Regions from separate parts of the Roseburia sp. AF02-12 genome, predicted to be linked through region 2. Evidence: predicted binding sites of a transcription regulator. Region 2 holds the regulator's gene; each other region holds the start of a gene.
What was found. Region 2 encodes HrcA, which represses chaperone genes, less so after heat shock. Its sites were predicted from a motif close to TGTTAGCACTCNNNNNNNNNGAGTGCTAACA; they were not measured.
Positions count from the first base shown of each region.

Region 1: clpB (ATP-dependent chaperone ClpB) is a predicted target of HrcA. The motif match lies at 1,812-1,842, and genes of this name have one in related genera.
Region 3: groES (co-chaperone GroES) is a predicted target of HrcA. The motif match lies at 2,177-2,207, and genes of this name have one in related genera.

Region 1 is NZ_QTXS01000002.1:720,687-724,907, reverse strand. Features, by position in the region: gene clpB (ATP-dependent chaperone ClpB) at 1-1,734, opposite strand, end outside; gene DV740_RS12850 (spermidine synthase) at 1,882-3,462, opposite strand; gene DV740_RS12845 (hypothetical protein) at 3,474-3,785, opposite strand; gene DV740_RS12840 (metallophosphoesterase) at 3,760-4,221, opposite strand, start outside.
Region 2 is NZ_QTXS01000001.1:413,145-417,365, reverse strand. Features, by position in the region: gene dnaK (molecular chaperone DnaK) at 1-1,252, opposite strand, end outside; gene grpE (nucleotide exchange factor GrpE) at 1,271-1,924, opposite strand; gene hrcA (heat-inducible transcriptional repressor HrcA) at 1,945-2,988, opposite strand; gene hemW (radical SAM family heme chaperone HemW) at 3,195-4,221, opposite strand, start outside.
Region 3 is NZ_QTXS01000001.1:278,182-282,402, reverse strand. Features, by position in the region: gene groL (chaperonin GroEL) at 157-1,779, opposite strand; gene groES (co-chaperone GroES) at 1,847-2,131, opposite strand; gene DV740_RS01285 (Cof-type HAD-IIB family hydrolase) at 2,364-3,152, opposite strand; gene DV740_RS01280 (glutamate synthase subunit beta) at 3,319-4,221, opposite strand, start outside.

The DNA of each region.
Region 1 (4,221 bases), on a different contig from region 2:
GGTAACGCCCTCGTCCTGTCCAATGACACGTTTATGCAGTTCTTCATCAAGGTGCAGTGTCTTATTTCGTTCGCTCTCAGTCAGTTTTGCTACCGGGATTCCGGTCCAGCGGGAGATAATCTTTGCGATTTCTTCTTCGCTGACACTTTCATGTACCAGTGATAAATCTTCACCTTTGACTTTTTCTTCTTCAATTTCCAACTGCTGCTGTAACTGCGGCAGCTTACCATATTTTAATTCTGCCGCTTTATTTAAATCATAGCTCTGCTCTGCCTGCTGGATTTCATTTTTCAGGCTTTCCAAATCCTCACGCAGCTTCTGGACTTTCTCTACGGATTTCTTTTCATTGTCCCACTGTGCCTTCTTATTCTGGAACTCACTCCGAAGCTCTGCTAACTCTTTCTGTAAGTCTGCCAGACGCTCCTGGCTCAGACGGTCATCCTCTTTTTTCAATGCAGTCTCTTCAATCTCTAACTGCATGACACGACGGTTCAGTTCGTCTAACTCGGTCGGCATGGAATCAAGCTCTGTCTTAATCAGTGCACAGGCTTCATCCACCAGGTCAATTGCCTTATCCGGTAAGAACCGGTCTGAGATATATCGGTTCGAAAGCACAGCTGCGGAAACCAGTGCGCTGTCGGTAATCTTTACTCCATGGAATACTTCATACCTCTCCTTTAATCCACGCAGGATAGAAATAGTATCTTCTACCGTCGGTTCGTCTACCATAACCGGCTGGAATCTTCGTTCCAATGCGGCATCCTTTTCAATGTATTCACGGTACTCATCCAATGTGGTAGCACCGATACAATGCAGTTCTCCACGGGCAAGCATTGGTTTTAAAAGCTGTCCGGCATCCATGGCTCCATCGGTTTTTCCTGCACCGACAATGGTATGCAGCTCATCGATAAAGAGGATAATCTGTCCTTCGGATTTCTTTACTTCATCCAATACTGCTTTCAGACGTTCCTCAAATTCACCACGGTATTTTGCTCCGGCTACCAATGCACCCATATCCAGTGCAAAGAGCTTCTTATCCTTTAATCCTTCCGGAACATCACCACGTACAATCCGTTGTGCCAGTCCCTCTACAACTGCGGTTTTACCTACACCGGGTTCGCCAATCAGTACCGGATTGTTTTTCGTCTTACGGGACAAAATACGCACTACATTCCGGATTTCTGCATCTCGTCCGATGACCGGATCCAGCTTCTGGTCTCTCGCCCTCTCTACCATATCATAACCATATTTATTTAAGGTATCATAAGTAGCTTCCGGATTATCGGAGGTCACACGCTGGTTGCCACGCACCGTAGACAGTGCCTGCAGGAAACGGTCTCTTGTAATACCATATTCCTTAAAAATTTCCTTTAATGCAGGGTTCGGATATTTTAACAAGGATAAAAACAGATGCTCTACGGAGACATAATCATCTCCCATCTGCTTTGCCTCATCCTCTGCACTAATCAATACCTTATTCAATGCCTGGCCGACATAAACCTGGCCGCCGGACACCTTGGTTCTTGCTTCCAGATGGCGGATTGCATTGTCTACAAAATGCTCCTTCTGGATTTCCATTTTCTCAATCAGTTTTAAAATCAGTCCATCTTCCTGCTGCAGTAATGCCACTAAAAGATGTTCCTGCTCGATTTCCTGATTGCCATATTCATATGCTAATTTTTCGCAATCCTGGATTGCTTCCATTGACTTCTGTGTAAATTTCTGAATGTTCATATCTTTCACCTCATTTCCCACTGTGCTATGAACGAATTCCTGTTATTTCTGTTTCCAAGCATAAATATAGCACGCATTATTAGCACTGTCAAGAGGTGAGTGCTAAAATTTTCAGACAATTTTTGTTAATTACTATTTTTCTTATATTTAAAAGGAATTCAGCAGTCCTTTCAGCCCTTCCTCTTTATAAACTCCCTTATAATATGCAACTTCATCTTTTATCATCTCATCAATCACCTGCATTCCAAGAAGTTCCACCGGTGCCTTATCATCTGTAAGAATATAATCGCCCTTTTCATAGAAAACGGTATCTGCCAATACCTCTGTCATCATTCCCTTTAACTCCTGATTTTCAAGCTTGGAAATGTTGTTAGAAAGATTCTTTAAAATTTCTCCATTGTCGGATGCAAACAGTTCCCGGTTTGTAGAGCCTGCCACATCCACAGTATATTCTGTTCCAAATACACTTCCTATGGTGTCGGAAAGATACTGGTTAATATTTCCTTCTTTCTGCCCACGCATGTTCATATTCACCACCATTACGCCATTTTCATTTAAATGCTCTTTTACCAGCGTAAAAAATTCAACGGAAGACATCTGAAACGGAATCGTAATATCCTGATAAGCATCTACCATAATGACATCGTATTTCTTATCGGATGCATTTAAAAATGCTCTTCCATCATAAGTCGTTACCGGCACATCCTCCGAAAGTGAAAAATACTGTCTGGAAAGCTTTGTAATCTTCTCATCAATTTCAACACCTTCCACATTCATATCTCCAAAATATTTCCGGCACTGGGTTGCATAAGTACCGGTTCCCATTCCAAGAATCAGCACATCCATGTCTGATATTTCTTTGTCTTTTAACATAAGCGGTGCCGCCATGGCATAATCATAATACATGCCGGTCAGTTCATCCTGCTTCATATACACAGACTGCACACCGAATAACACATTGGTGGATAAGGACACCTTGTCCTGATTTTCGTATACCTGAAGATAGTTATATACGGATTCCCCCTCATAGGTCAGATTATTTTCCCAGAATGCAAATGAGTCGGAATATCCAAACCCGCAGCACAGTGCAAATATCAGAATAGATGCAACTATTTTCTTCTTTCCGGTATGCGCATTGATAAAATATACGATGGATAATGCCAGTAAAATTCCCGCAAAGATAAGAAATGTAACGGATGTTCCTACTGCCGGAATTGTCACAAAGGTTGGGATAAAGGTTCCAATGATGCTTCCGATGGTGTTAAATGCCCCTAAGGTACCTACTGTCTTTCCGTTGTCATCTAAATTATCAACAGAATATTTTACCAGGGATGGTGTTACCGTTCCCAACAGAAACAGCGGAAATACGAAAATTACCATGCAGGCTGCAAAAGCTGCAATAATCAGGAAATTATTATTTACCGCAAAGATTAAAAGGGCTGATATTCCTATGATAATATATTTTCCCACTACCGGAATTAATGCAATCCAGATTGCGGCAATGATAATTCTTCCATACAGTTTATCCGGGTTCGGTGATTTGTCTGCCGTCCTTCCGCCATAAATATTTCCCAATGCCATGGCAATCATAATGGTTCCGATAATGATTGTCCAGACTATCTGGGAAGAACTAAAATATGGTGCAAGTAATCTGCTTGCGCCTAACTCTACTGCCATCACTGACATTCCTGCAAAAAATTCCGTCAAATACAAAAATAACTTTTTCATATACACCTCTTTTATTTTCCTTCAATATCAATCATAAGATACTCCGACTTACATCCCGTTTTAAACTTAATCGCCCAGTCGGAAATTCCTGATGTTACAATAAAATTCGTATTTTCTCTCTGCTCATATCCATAGACACGGTCATCCGGTGTCATTTTCGTAAGATTCTCAATGGTCATCAGCGGGAATAGCTGTCCACCGTAGGTATGTCCGGAAAGAACCAGATCCACATTGACATTCTGCTGCGCTGCATAATCCTGTGGCTGATGGTCTAATACAATGGAGAATTTATCCGGATCAAGGTTTGCCGTCAGTTCTTCCATTGTGGCTCTTTTTTTCTGCATATTCTTCGGATTTATCCTGTCTTCCTATTATATAGAATTTATCCGCAATCAGTTCTACCTCATCCTGCAGAACATGTACCTGATTTTTTTCTAATTCCACTATCAAATCATTTCCATCATAGCCCCGGTATTCCGGCGGATAATATCCTTTATCATGATTTCCAAAGACATAATATACACCATAAGTCGTATCAAGCTCTCCTAATGCTTTACAGCAGGCTATCATATCTTCTTTTGTCGTATCATCATCCACAAAGTCTCCCACAATCAGAACCACATCCGGGTGCTGCTCCTCTATGGTTTTCATATGCTCGGCAAAGCCTTCCCCATGAAAAGTTGTCCCTACATGGGAATCTGCAAATACTGCCACCCGAAGGCTTCCTACTTCCTTATCCGTCTGAATCTGATAGTCCGT
Region 2 (4,221 bases):
GCTCACCCTGTACTACGTTGATATCTACTGCTGTCTGATTATCTGCTGCTGTTGAGAAAATCTGGCTCTTTCTTGTAGGAATTGTTGTATTTCTCTCAATCAGTCTTGTTGCAACTCCACCCATGGTCTCGATAGACAGTGACAATGGCGTAACATCCAGAAGAAGGATATCGCCTGCGCCGGCATCTCCTGCTAATTTACCACCCTGGATACAGGCACCAAGTGCTACACACTCATCCGGGTTTAAGGATTTACTTGGCTCTTTGCCTGTTAACTGTCTTACTTTATCCTGAACAGCCGGGATACGTGTAGAACCACCAACCAATAATACCTGGCCTAAGTCTGCATTGGTTACGCCTGCATCCTTCATAGCGTTCTGCACCGGGATTGCTGTTTTTTCTACTAAGTCATGTGTCAACTCATCGAATTTTGCTCTTGTCAAGTTCATATCAAAGTGCTTTGGTCCTTCTGCTGTTGCAGTAATGAATGGCAGGTTGATATTGGTTGTTGTTGCTGAAGACAACTCTTTCTTAGCTTTCTCTGCAGCTTCTTTTAATCTCTGAAGAGCCATCTTATCGGTAGATAAGTCAACGCCTTCTGCTTTCTTGAATTCGTCAATCATCCACTGTGTAATCTTGTTATCGAAATCATCTCCACCTAATCTGGTATCACCATTTGTAGATAATACTTCGATGACTCCGTCACCGATTTCGATGATAGATACATCAAATGTACCACCACCTAAGTCGTATACCATAATTTTCTGTTCTTTTTCGTTGTCCAGTCCATAAGCAAGTGCTGCTGCTGTCGGCTCGTTGATGATACGTTTTACATCAAGTCCTGCAATCTTACCTGCATCCTTGGTTGCCTGACGCTGTGCATCATTGAAGTATGCCGGTACAGTAATAACTGCTTCTGATACTTTTTCTCCTAAATATCCTTCTGCATCAGCTTTTAATTTCTGTAAAATCATTGCAGAAATCTGCTGTGGAGAATACTGTTTGTCATCAATGCTTACTTTGTAATCGGTTCCCATATGTCTCTTAATGGAAGAGATTGTTTTCTCTGCATTGGTTACTGCCTGACGTTTTGCAGGTTCACCAATCAGACGCTCACCTGTTTTTGTAAATGCTACGATAGATGGTGTTGTTCTTGCACCTTCCTGGTTTGCTATAACGGTAGGTTTTCCACCTTCCATAACTGCCACACAACTGTTTGTTGTTCCTAAATCAATACCAATAATTTTACTCATGTTCTTATCCTCCTATGCTTAATTTGCTACTTTTACCATGCTATGTCTGATTACATTTTCTTTGTACTTGTAACCTTTCTGTAACTCCTCGGCTACTACATTCTCACCGAGTTCTTCATCTTCCACATGCATTACTGCATTATGGAGATTCGGGTCAAACTCCTGACCGGCTGCTTCAATCGGTGTTACACCAACTTCTGTCAGCACTGTCATCATCTGCTTATAAATCTTATCCATACCTTCTACGAAGCCATTGTTTTTGTCTTCTTCCGGTACAGCTGCAAGCCCTCTTTCAAAATTGTCGATAACTGGAAGGATTTTCTCTAAGATTGCACTGGCTCCCATGTCATACATCTGGCTCTTTTCCTTTTCCGTTCTCTTACGGAAGTTTTCAAATTCTGCCATCTGACGTTTCAGCCGATCGGTTAAATCTTCAATCTGTTCATCCTTCTTATCTTTCTTGTCTTTCTTTTTAAAGATACTTTTCTTTTTCTCCTCATCTTCTTTCTCTATTTCTTCCGGTTCAGATTCGGTATCTTCCGTTTTTTCTTCTGCCTCAACTTCTTTTTCTTCTGAGGCGGTATTCTGTGCTTCTTCCTGCTTTTTTGCATCCTCTGCTTCTAAGTCTTCTAATACTTCTTCAAGCACTTCTTCTTTCTTTTCTTCTGCCACTTTCTTACCACCTTTCTATGCTATTCTTTCTTCGGCTTATCAAATATGCCTTCTAGTTGTGATTTCAAATTTTTCAGATTATCCATGACGTTCTCATAATCCATACGCTTCGGTCCGATAATTCCTATCGTTCCCTTCACGCCTTTACCAAGTTCATAGGTAGCTGTTACCACACTGCAGTCCTTCATGGTCTGAATTGGAGATTCATCTCCTATATAAACCTGTATGCCGTTCTCCTCATTGCTGAGGTTATCCGTCACCAGACTTACTAACTGTTTCTTCTCTTCTAACGCATCTAAAAGCTCTCCTGCTTTCTGCGAATCCGATAACTCCGGATATTTTAAGATATTCGTTGCACCGCTGGTATATATCTCCAAATCCTCGTCTTCGCTGATTGCTTCTGCTACTGCATCCAATACATCACTGATGACTTTGGAATGGATACCGGCTTTCTCTTTCAACACTGCTATGGTGCCCAGATTAATCTGATCTAATGACAATCCATTTAAATGTGTATTCAAAAGCATGTTAAGTTTTAACATATGCTCATTATCTATCGGCTCTTCTATCGGAATCATCTTATTTTTCACAAGATTGCCTTCCAATACGACAACTGCCAGAATATGTTCATCATCCACATTGGATAACTGGATGAACTTCAGGCTGTTGTGGTGATACTGCGGTGCTGTTATCATGGTGGTGTAATTCGTGTTGTTCGCCAACAGCTTTGCCACCTGCTGCAATACCTGTTCCATCTTCTCCGTATGTTCAATTACGAACTCTTTCATATCGGATACTTCTTTGTCCTTCTCTGCAATCAGATTATCTACATAGAAGCGATATCCCTTATCGGATGGAATTCTTCCTGCCGATGTATGTGGCTGCAAAATATATCCCATCTCTTCTAAGTCCGACATCTCATTCCGGATTGTTGCGGAACTTAAGTTCAAATCCGTATACTTGGAAATGGTTCTTGAACCAACCGGCTCACCTGTTTCCAGATAGTTGCGAATGATTGCATTTAAGATTTTTGTTTTTCTTTCATCTAATTCGTTCTCGTTCATTCACGTTCTCCTGAAAATGAAACTTTTATAGGTATTTGAAAAAGCTTTTTGTACTGCTTTTTCTTAGTTGTTAGCACTCAACTTGAAAGAGTGCTAATTTCTATGTACTTAAGATAGCACCATTCGTTTTTTTTGTCAACAGCATTTTATAATTTTATATTTTCTTTAGATTTGTTCTGATTCAATGCGGTTCAACACCGCACTACTTAATCCAGTAAAAACTGGGCGAGTACATAGTTGCTGATGTCCATGCCATGGTCGCTGAGCTTTATTACACCGGCTTTTTTCTCGATTAAGTCCTCTTCCTTAAGCTGGTTTAAGACTTCGCCATATACTGCTTCTATTTCCACGCCAAAAGTCTCTTTGAATTCTGTTCTTGTAACTCCCTTTAACATACGCAGGCCTAAAAACATGAATTCTTCCATCTGGGCATGGCGGCTGATTGCATCTGCACTCTCATGGAGATTCAATGCCGGTACTCCATCTATTTCCTTCGCCGAAATATTACCGCATGCTTTGATATACGCTTCAATCTCTCTTATATTACTGTAGCGTACTTCTCCAATCAGGGAAGCTGCCCCAAGTCCTACCCCAAGATACGGTACCCGCTTCCAGTATCCGATATTATGCCTTGCCTCTTTCCCCTGCTTTGCATAATTGGATACTTCATAATGCTCATAACCTGCCTCTGCAAGAATCTCCTGAGTCTTTTTATAAATTTCATACTCCGTCTCTTCAGATGGCAGATGCTCTGTCGGCTTTCCGGCTTCCCGGAGCACTGCCTCGAATTTGTATTTTTCATAAAATGGTGTTCCCTTTTCGATAATCAGGGAATAGGCTGAAATATGCTCCGGTTTTAATGCTATGACACGCTTTAAGCTGGTGACAAATTTCTCCGTACTCTGATAAGGCAGGGCACTCATCAAATCAACGTTGATATTTTCAAAGCCACATCTTCTGGCACATTTATAATTCTCCAAGAACTGCCGGTAAGTATGGATTCTTCCTAATATCTTTAATTCATCATCAAAGGCAGACTGTAACCCTATGCTGAGACGGTTAATGCCTGCTTCTTTATAGGTAAGAAGTTTTTCCTCATTTAAAGTTCCGGGATTACATTCTATGGTAATCTCTGCATCTGCTTCCACCTCAAAGCTTACCTGAATCTGTTTTAAAAGAAGTGTGATATATTCCGGAGCTAAAAGAGACGGTGTTCCACCCCCTATATATATA
Region 3 (4,221 bases), 130 kb from region 2:
CACAATGAAATAATTGTAACATATTTTGCAAATCAAAACAACTGCCCCCAAAAAACTAACATCAGGAAAAAAACTGCATAGTAAAACTCCTGACTGCATTATCCGCAGCCAGGAGCTCTCTATCCTTACTTTTCAGTAATATATTTTATTTTCTTATTACATCATTCCCATACCTGGGTTTCCTGCCGGCATTGCAGGAGCATCTTCTTTGATATTTGCTACAACAGATTCCGTTGTAAGTAATGTAGATGCTACAGATGTTGCATTCTGCAAAGCACTTCTTGTAACCTTAACCGGGTCAAGGATACCAGCTTCTACCATATCTACATATTCTTCTGTTGCTGCATTAAATCCGATACCAGGAGCGGACTCTTTTACTTTATTAATAATAACTGCACCTTCAAGACCTGCATTTGCGGAAATGTAATACAATGGAGCCTCCAATGCTTTTAAGATAACCTTTGCACCGGTCTTCTCATCACCTTCCAATGTCTCAGCAAGCTTTGCAACCTCTTTGGATGCATGGATGTATGCAGAACCGCCACCTGCGATGATTCCTTCTTCGACTGCTGCTCTTGTTGCATTCAAAGCATCTTCCATACGAAGTTTTGCTTCTTTCATTTCTGTCTCTGTTGCAGCACCAACACGGATAACTGCTACGCCGCCTGCCAGTTTTGCAAGTCTTTCCTGTAATTTTTCTTTATCAAATTCAGATGTTGTCTCTTCAAGCTGTGCACGAATCTGGCCGATTCTTGCCTGGATTTCTTCTTTATTTCCTTCACCATCAACGATAACGGTGTTCTCTTTCTTAACCTTAACAGATTTTGCACGGCCAAGCTGTGCCATAGTAGCATCTTTTAATTCCAGACCAACTTCTTCTGAAATTACCTGACCACCGGTAAGGATAGCGATATCTTTTAACATTTCTTTTCTTCTGTCGCCATATCCTGGAGCTTTTACTGCTACAACGTTAAATGTTCCACGCAGTTTATTTACAATCAATGTAGTTAAAGCTTCACCCTCGATATCTTCAGCAATGATAAGAAGTCTGGAACCGGACTGAACAATCTGTTCTAACAGTGGAAGGATTTCCTGAATGTTGCTGATTTTCTTATCGGTAATTAAGATGTACGGCTCATCTAAAACTGCTTCCATCTTATCCATATCTGTGCACATATATGCGGAAATGTATCCACGGTCAAACTGCATACCTTCTACCAGGTCAAGCTCTGTCTGCATGGTCTTGCTCTCTTCAATGGTAATAACACCATCATTGGAAACTTTTTCCATTGCATCTGCTACCATGTTGCCAACGCTTTCATCACCTGCGGAAATAGATGCAACTTTTGCAATCTGGTCTTTTCCGGTTACTTTAGAAGACATTGCTGCGATTGTTTCAACTGCTTTTTCAGTTGCTTTCTTCATACCACGTCTTAAAACGATTGGGTTTGCACCAGCCTCTAAGTTCTTCATTCCTTCCTGAATCATTGCCTGTGCAAGAACGGTTGCTGTTGTAGTACCATCACCAGCAACGTCATTGGTCTTGGTTGCTACTTCTTTTACAAGCTGTGCGCCCATATTTTCGAATGCATCTTCCAATTCGATTTCTTTTGCAATGGTAACACCATCATTTGTGATTAATGGAGCGCCATATGATTTATCCAGTACAACGTTTCTTCCTTTTGGTCCGATTGTTACTCTGACTGTATTTGCCAGTTTATCAACTCCAGCCTCTAATGCTGTTCTGGCTTCTGTTCCATATTTGATTTCCTTTGCCATAATTTCTTACCTCTTTCTTCTATTTTCCTATTTTATTATTTGTTTTATTTACCAATTATCAATTCGATTATTCTACTACTGCAAGAATATCATTCTGCTTTACGATGATATATTCTTCGCCATCCAGTTTTACTTCTGTTCCGGCATATTTAGAATAAATAACCTTCTGTCCTTCTTTTACCTGCATGGTAACTTCTTTGCCATCTACCACTCCGCCAGGACCAACTGCGATTACTTCTGCTTCCTGTGGTTTCTCCTGTGCAGCACTTGCTAAGATAATTCCGGATTTGGTTTTTTCCTCTGCTTTTAACTGTTTTAATACAACTCTGTCTGATAATGGTACTAATTTCATGATTCATTGCCTCCTTGATTCGGTCTCTTTGTTTTCTTTCTTTTTTATTAGCACTCATTCAAACCGAGTGCTAACTGATAGTCATATAATAGTTTCTGCGTCTCTTTTTCGCAAGCCTGACCATTTTTTATTTTTCTCTTGTTTCCTTATATTTACTCTTAATATCTCGTTTTTTCTCTCGTTTTCTCACTTTCTGTAATTTGTAACGATTTAATACTTTTTTTAGATTTGTTTATGAAATCAGTCCAAAATGCTCCAATCCCTTATAAATGCCGTCTTCGTGCAATGGTGCTGTGATATAATCCGCTGCTTCTTTTGCTGCTTTGGTACCATTTCCCATGGCAATTCCATGCTGCACATGCTTTAACATTTCCACATCATTGATACTGTCTCCAAATGCATAGGTATCTTCTTTCTCAATACCAAGAAGCTCACAGGTTTTTTCGATGCCGGACGCTTTGGAAAATCCTTTTGGAACAAACTCTGCACATGCCGCATCATGCACCAGCGGTGTGAAATTCTCTTCCAGATGGGAAAGTACCTTAAGATAAGTATCATCCGGTGTGGAGCAGGAAAACTTACTGATTTCCATAATTGCTTCATTTCCCGTTACCGGCAGCAAATCCTCTCCCAATGTCTCTTTTAGTTTCAAGCCATAAGGGTCTTCTTCAAATTCTTCCAGATCCATATACAAATTCCGGCTTCCCTCATATACCGTAGGAATTCCATACTCTTTTAATATATGTATGGTATCCTCTATCAATTCCTGTTCTAATTTTTTATAAAAAAGTGTTTTTCCATCCATCTCTATCCAGGTACCGCAGCCTGCCACAATTCCGTCGAATCCCAGTGTCAGCAATCTTTCATCCTGAATAAATGCTCTGGTTCTTCCGCTGCAGAGAAATGCCAGATGTCCATTTTCCCGCAGCTTCCGGATTGCTTCCTTTGTGCTCTCCGGTATCACAAAATGCTCGTCCCACAATGTTCCATCAATATCAAAAAATACTGCTTTCCTGCTCATTCTCTTTATGTCCTTTCGCTGTTTTCTTCTCGCTCTTTTTGTCACAAGGGTTATTTTATGCCCCAAAAGCAGAATGTGTCAACCACGAAAAAGCCGCCTGCCACAGCTCACCCTCCGGTGCACCATAGTCAGACGACTTTCTTCTATCATTATATTGTAATTTTCATTACTGTACGGAAAGATAAGAATATCCCATCAGACTTTCGTCTACTTCACGGGCTGCTTCTCTTCCTTCACGGATTGCCCATACAACCAGGGACTGTCCTCGATGCATATCTCCTGCTGTAAAGACATTTTCCACGTTGGTCTTGTAATGACCGGCTTCTGTTGCCACATTGGTTCTGGCATTTAAGTCTACGCCGAATGCTTTGGCAATGTAATCTTCTGTTCCAAGGAAGCCTGCTGCAATCAGAACCAGATCACAATCTAACTTGCTTTCAGAGCCTGGTACTTCCACCATCTGCATCCGTCCGGTCTTTTCATCCTTTTTGCCCTCTAATTTTACGGTTTTTAATCCGCAGAGCTTACCGTTCTTGTCTTTTAAGAACTCTTTTACGGTTGTCTGGTAAATACGAGGGTCGGAGCCGAACATGGCAATTGCTTCTTCCTGACCGTAGTCTGTCTTGCAGACTCTCGGCCACTCCGGCCATGGATTGTTCTCAGCACGTTCATCCGGTGCCTTTGGCATCATTTCAAGCTGGATGACACTGGCTGCGCCGTGACGGATAGAAGTTCCGACACAGTCATTTCCGGTATCTCCACCACCGATGATAACTACTTTCTTTCCCTTGGCAGAAATATATTTGTTATCTTTAAGCTCGGAATCTAAAAGGCTCTTGGTAGTTGCCTTTAAGAAATCTACTGCAAAGTAAATGCCTTCTGCATCTCTGCCCGGAGCTTTGATGTCTCTTGGATTCTTTGCTCCACAGGCTAAGATGACACGATCATATTCTTTTAAGAGTTTTGCCGGCTTGATGTCTTTTCCAACATTGACATTGGTAATAAACTCGACACCCTCTTCTTTCATTATATTAATCTTACGGTCAATAACCCATTTTTCCAGCTTCAT